One region of the Deefgea piscis genome, then DNA from elsewhere that is predicted to be linked to it. Evidence: predicted binding sites of a transcription regulator. Region 1 holds the regulator's gene; the other holds the start of a gene.

The links. Region 1 encodes sigma-54, which starts transcription at its own class of promoters, with help from an activator protein. Its sites were predicted from a motif close to CTGGCACGCTTCATGCTT; they were not measured.
Region 2: the regulator sigma-54 is predicted to act here: its motif matches at 1,840-1,857, upstream of flgB (flagellar basal body rod protein FlgB).

What each region holds. Positions count from the first base shown of each region.
Region 1 covers NZ_CP081149.1:2,891,305-2,894,690, forward strand. The annotation lists gene ptsN (PTS IIA-like nitrogen regulatory protein PtsN) at 16-489, opposite strand; gene hpf (ribosome hibernation-promoting factor, HPF/YfiA family) at 594-920, opposite strand; gene K4H25_RS13500 (RNA polymerase factor sigma-54) at 964-2,346, opposite strand; gene lptB (LPS export ABC transporter ATP-binding protein) at 2,375-3,097, opposite strand; gene lptA (lipopolysaccharide transport periplasmic protein LptA) at 3,094-3,386, opposite strand, start outside.
Region 2 covers NZ_CP081149.1:1,261,148-1,264,533, reverse strand. The annotation lists gene K4H25_RS05895 (flagellar hook protein FlgE) at 1-253, opposite strand, end outside; gene K4H25_RS05890 (flagellar hook assembly protein FlgD) at 270-965, opposite strand; gene flgC (flagellar basal body rod protein FlgC) at 974-1,387, opposite strand; gene flgB (flagellar basal body rod protein FlgB) at 1,399-1,809, opposite strand; gene K4H25_RS05875 (hypothetical protein) at 2,024-2,242, opposite strand; gene K4H25_RS05870 (bifunctional acetate--CoA ligase family protein/GNAT family N-acetyltransferase) at 2,580-3,386, opposite strand, start outside.

The DNA of each region.
Region 1 (3,386 bases):
GAGGGCTCAAATCGATCAGGAGAAGTCGGGAGCATAGGGCTCCCATGTCGAAATGCGCTGCCATACCGCTTCGGGATCGGGCAAGGTCATTAATTCTTCACGCAATTGCTTATCAGAAAACAGCTGCGCTAATTCTGACAAAATCTGCAAATGTAAATCAGTGGCATTGGCTGGCACTAAGAGTACAAAAATTAATGATACCGGTTTGCTATCCGGCGCATCAAACTGAATGGGCGCACTCAAGCGCACAAAGGCCCCTACCGCTTCTTTTAAGCCTTTAATCCGACCATGCGGAATGGCGACGCCTTGACCCAAACCCGTTGAGCCGAGCTTTTCACGGGCAAAGAGGCTGTCAAAAATTACGCTACGCGCAATCCCATGGCTGTTTTCGAACAGGATACCCACATGTTCAAAAACGCGTTTTTTGCTACCCACATCCAAATCTAAAAAAACATTGGCGACTGGAAGTATTTTGCTAATTAGGCTCATGTTCAAACTTATGTCCTTAAGGGAGCTGCTATTGTAACTTGCACTCCGATAAACAAAAACGGGAACGACTCGCGGCGTTCCCGTTGTGTTGCTTGTGCAACGGATTATTCTTCGATTACCACTTGATGCTTCAGGGCATCATTACGATGACCAGATAGTTTTTCTTTATATTTAATAATCTGGCGATCTAGTTTATCGACCATGCTATCGATGGCTGCATACATATCGCTATCGATAGACTCAACATGCAGATCTTTACCAACGACATTGATTGTCGCCTCGGCCTTATGTTCCAGCTTATCCACTGACAAAATGACTAAAACATCAATCACATTATCAAAATGGCGGGTCGTGCGTTCAATTTTACCTGAAACGTATTCACGAATCGCTGGTGTAACTTCCAGATGATGACCACTAATGTTGAGGTTCATATACTACTCCTTCGGTTCTTCATGCTTTTATAAGGCAGTGCTTTTATAAGCACTTGCGCAGATTAACGGGAGGAATCATTAATGCCTCCCTGTACTTAGCAACGGTGCGCCGCGCAACCACAACACCTTGCCGTGCGAGTTCTTCAGTTATAGCACTATCGGATAATGGCTTGTGCTGATTTTCTTGCTGTACCAGTTGTTTGATCAAAGCCTTAATCGATGTTGCTGAGTTTTCACCACCGCTTTCACTTTCAACATGACTGCCAAAAAAGTATTTGTACTCAAAAACACCGCGCGGGGTCAGCATGTATTTTTGCGTTGTTACCCGAGAAATCGTCGACTCATGTAATTCAAGTTCATCCGCAATATCGCGCAGCACTAAAGGCCGCATTGCAACTTCACCATACTCAAAAAATGCTTTTTGTCGCATTACAATGGCTTCAGCGACCCGTAAAATCGTACTGCCTCGTTGCTCAACACTTTTAATCAGCCAGCGTGCTTCTTGTAGCTTACCACTGAGCGCGGCTGCTGAGTCGCCTTGTAGTAACTTTGCATACAATTCATTGACTCTTAGCTTGGGCTGCGCCGCGCTATTTAAGCGTACCTGCCATTGCCCGCGCACCTTGGTCACAATCACATCAGGTAAAACGTAGCGTGTCGTCTCTGCTGACCAATTTGCACCCGGTCTTGGTGTTAAACGCCGAATTAATATTTGCGCGTTTTTGAGTGCCACTTCATCGCACTGCAGTTGACGTTTAAGTCTAGTGTAATCCCGTTGCGCCAATAAATCGAGACCTTCATTCACCAATCGAATGGCAATATTTCGAATACTATTTTCTGGCAAGACCCGCAATTGCAATGTTAACGACTCGGGCAAATCACGTGCACCGACACCGAGTGGCTCAAGTTGCTGTAAATGTTGCAGTGCGATTTGTAATTCTTCTGGTTCCAGCTCAAGTTCTTGCACCAAGCTCTCTGGTAGCTGCGCGTAAATTTCTTCCAAGCTCTGACTTAACATTCCGTCATCATCTAGCGCATCAATCAGCAATGAAATCAATGCGCTATCACGATCAGATAAGGGTAAGCAGCCAGTTTGCGCTAACAAATAATCACGCAACGAGTACAGCTTCGCCACCCGCAAAGCGGGGTCATTTTCATCACCCTCATCAAATGAGGCGTTACTGCGCACCTCATCCCAGCGCAAGCTATCGCCATCTTCAACGATCTCACTGACCTCAGGCTTTTCAGCTTCCTCACCCGCATCTTGCACGCCATCTTCGCGTTCAAGCATGGGATTTTCGGCTAAAAATTGCTCTATTTCTTGTTGGAAATCAAGCGTAGACAACTGCAAAAGCTTAATCGATTGCTGAAGCTGCGGTGTCAAATTGAGCTGTTGCGACATCCGCAACTGCAAGGTTTGCTTCATGAAGGGAATAACCTAGTTGGCAAAAACACTACATTTTAAAATGCTCACCCAGATAAACTTGGCGAACATCTTCATTATTAACGATTTCATCGGGCTTACCAGCTGCCATGACGGCGCCTTCAGAAATAATATAGGCACGATCGCAAATCCCTAAGGTTTCGCGAACATTATGATCGGTAATCAATACCCCAATCCCACGCCCTTTTAAGAAACCAATAATGCGCTGAATATCAATCACCGCAATCGGATCAACCCCCGCAAATGGCTCATCGAGCAAAACAAATTGTGGATTAGAAGCGAGTGCGCGAGCGATCTCAACGCGGCGGCGCTCACCCCCAGAAAGACTCATTGCGCCACTTTCACGCAAATGCGCGATATGTAAATCGTGCAGCAACTCGTCTAAGCGCGACTCAATTTCGTCTTTACTGCTGTAATGCAGCTCAAGCACTGCTTTAATATTCTCAGCGACGGTCATTTTGCGAAAAATAGACGCTTCTTGCGGCAAATAGCCTAAACCGAGCCGAGCGCGTTTATGAATGGGCTGCTGACTGACGTCCACGCCATCGAGCTCAATGCGCCCAGCATCCATTTTCACTAAGCCAACAATCATGTAAAAGCTAGTCGTTTTACCTGCGCCATTGGGGCCCAATAAACCGACCACTTCACCACTGGCGACTTCTAAAGAAACGTCACGCACGACGGTACGTTTCTTATAAGATTTTTGTAAATGCTGCGCTTTCAACACACTCATTTGGCGGCGTCTTTCTTTTTCGGGTTGATGGTAATGTTTACTCGATTACCCGGCTTACTTTGAGCCTGATAAAACTCAGTATTGAGATTGTAGTTAATGGTGTCACCCATGACGATATCTTGGCCTTTTTTAACCCAAGCTTTATCGATCAAAATCATTTCGCCTTTCGCACCGTCGTAATCAAAGCGCAGGGACTCAGCGTCGAGCATTTCGCCGCTATCGAGTTTTTGCTTAAAGCGCACAGGACGACCTTCACCTTTTGCGTATTGCTTACCAAAAGCATCTTCGC
Region 2 (3,386 bases), 1.6 Mb from region 1:
CCGTAATCGCAATATCCAGAGGGTTATTGGTTGAAGTGGTGTTACCTTGCCCAAATTGCTGTGCAATGGTCTGATTCTTAGCACCAATACCGGCAATATTGGACGAGGAACCAAAGGTGCTGGCATAAATGTCTGCAAATTCAGCGCGGGCGCCTTTAAAACCAACGGTATTGGCATTGGCCACGTTATTGCCGATCACATCCAAGCTTTTTGCCGATGCGCCCAAACCACTTAAACCTTGTTGAAAACCCATGATAATTCCCCTACTTTTATGCGTTAGTGCTGCTGCCAGCGGCGCGAATTTGAATCACATCACCAAAACCTGTTTTATTGCCATTGGCCAAATACACACCAACGCCAGCACTACCGAATTCAACTGATTTAGCGACTTGCCAAGTTACCGTGTCTAAAGCAATTTCCTTGCCATCTCTTTGCCCTTTAGCGGCGACGGTGTATTCACCGGCTGGCAATAAGGTGCCATCGGCCTTTTTGCCATCCCACTCCACCTTTGCCAAGCCCGGCGTGGTGCTACTTGAAGGGATTTTTGCGACCTCAACCCCGTCTTTATTAAACACACTGAGTACAGCGCCCGTGGTGCCTTCTGGGATATTCATCCGCAAGTCAGCCTTGTTGGTACCGTCAAAATGGAAGCCTTTGCCGGGGCTAAGGACTTCTTTGCCGATCAAATTTGCCGCTTGCATCACTTGCGTACCGGCATACAGCGATTGCATTTGCATCATGGTTTCATTGAGCTTGCCAATCCCGGTGACCGTATTAATCTGCGCCATTTGACTGGTAGTTTGCGCGTTATCCATTGGATTCATCGGATCTTGCGTTTGCAATTGCTTCACCAGCAATTTCATAAAGCTATCTTGCTGCTCTTCAGCCGCGGTTTTGACTTTATTGTTTTTGGTATTTAAAGAGGTGTAATCAAAATTATTATTAATAGGTGCCGTTGCCATCATGATTCTCCTTAAGCTTGACCGATCGACAAAGTGCGCATCAGCAAGGTTTTTGCTGTATTCATTACATCAACATTGGTTTGGTACGAACGTGACGCTGAAATCATATTGGTCATCTCTTCAATCACACTGACATTAGGCATCGCGATGTAGCCATTGGCATCGGCAAAAGGACTCTTTGGATCGTAAACCAAACGCGGTGGTGATTGATCTTCGATCACCCCAGCAACCTTCACCCCTACCGACGCAGCATTATGGGTATTGCTCTGCACGGCTTGAAATACAACCTGCTTAGCCCGATACGGCTGCCCATCAGAGCTGGTCGCCGAATTGACATTAGCCAAATTACTCGCCACCACATTCAAGCGCGCCGACTGCGCATTCATTGCCGATGATGCAACATCAAAAACACGAAACAGAGACATTAATGCATTCCTTATTGGCCAGTTAACGCGGTTTTCATCGATTCAATCCGGCGCGTTAGAAACGTCACCGCAGCCTGATAGCGAATCGCGTTATCGGTAAATTCTTTCATTTCGGTATTCATATCAACGGTATTGCCATCAATCGATGGTTGCTGCTCATTGCGATACAGTCGCTCGGGGGCAAATAAATCAATTGTTTTGCTCGGTTGCAAATGACGACTATCGCTGGTTTTCAATGGGGCAGTATGCGTATTTGACGAGGTTCGCGCCGCCTCAAAAGCCGCTTTAAAGTTAATATCTCGCGCTTTGTAATTGGGCGTATCGGCATTGGCGATATTGGAGCCCAAAATTTCTTGGCGGTAACTGCGTAATTTCAGTGCGGTTTCTTGATTGCGAAAATAATCGTCGAGACGGCCTAGCATATACAAACTCCATGAAGATGGAATAAGCATAAGCAGGAAGTGTGCCAATAAAAAAAGCCAAGCAAACGCTTGGCTTAATTAAAAATAGACTGCGGATTGAATTAAAAATTAACCTCATCCGCGATAAAGCACGCCGGACGCCCAAACATAGACAATAGCTCAATGGGCACGGCAAAAAATGTAAGCGGCATCGGCAAGTGTTGCCGAACGCAAATTAATGAAACTGAGATTGAATTTGCTGACGTGCGAGGGCTGCGGCACCTTGCAACACCGAATGCACGGTGGCACGTTGTGCTAACGGCGCAGGCTGCCAATCGGTAACGGGTTTACGCGCATTGCCATGGCAAATTACAATTTGAAACCAACCTTCCATCTCGGCAGAACGAGTGGATGGACGAGCTTCTACATCAAAATCAAACATACGATTAGTCATTTATGGAATCCAAACTATGGGGCTCGGCTAACCTTGTTGACGGTTGCTAAGCCAATTTCCGCCCAAAAGCCGGACGGTAAAGCACCAATAGAAGAGCACCACGTTTCGAGGAAACTTTGCAGATAAGCTGAGGAGGCTTGCTGGGGAGGAACTACTAAACACTTGGCGATCATCACTTCGAGGTGAAGTCGCATTCAATGTGCTCAATCAAATTAGTGCCTCAAATATACGGCACCCAAAATCAAAAGTCAAAGCAAATGTCAAGAAAACGACAAAAAAAAGCAACAAGCTTTTGAATTTGCAAGTTTTTTCAACAAAAAATCCCGCCATAAGGCAGTTAAATCACGTCCTCCAAGTGCTTCACCACCCACTTCAAGCTATCGTCCTCCGCATGGCGGGTAATACTAAAGCCCATATGCTTCATAAAGGTGAGCATGGTTTTATTACTACTTAACACCTCGCCTTCAATCACCGACAAACCCATATCGCGGGCGGCGATAAACAAGGCATTCATCAAGCGCCCACCCAAGCCCATCCCTTGCCATTGATCACTAATCACCACTGCAAACTCGCAACTATCTCGATCTGGATTGGCATTAAAACGGGCAACGCCAATGATTTCAGTACCGATCCCTGTTTCAACCGTCGCCACAATCGCCATTTCTCGGGTGTAATCGAGCTGGGTAAAACGCGCCAGCATTGCTTGTGGCAATGATTTTAAAGTGCTCATAAAGCGGTTATAGCGACTTTCATCGGACAACTTACTCACAAACAAGGCAATCAAATCGGCATCTTCAGGACGAATTGGCCGTAATACCAGCGGCAGACCATTTTTCAAATGTGTAACTTGCGCCAAATGCGCCGGATAAGGGTGAATCGCCATATGGCTATAACGACGTGCATGCTCGGCTAATGGCGCCAACACAATCCGCGCATCCACAGCAATAACGCCATTTTCATCGGCAATCAGCGGATTAATGTCCAGCTGCTGAATTTGTGGAAACTCACACACCATCTCCGAAACCCGCATTAACACGGCCTTCACCGCTGCCATATCCACGCCGGGCAAATTGCGAAATGGCGCGAGCATTTTTTTGACTCGCGTGCGACTAATTAGATTTTCAGCGAGGTATTCATTGAGCGG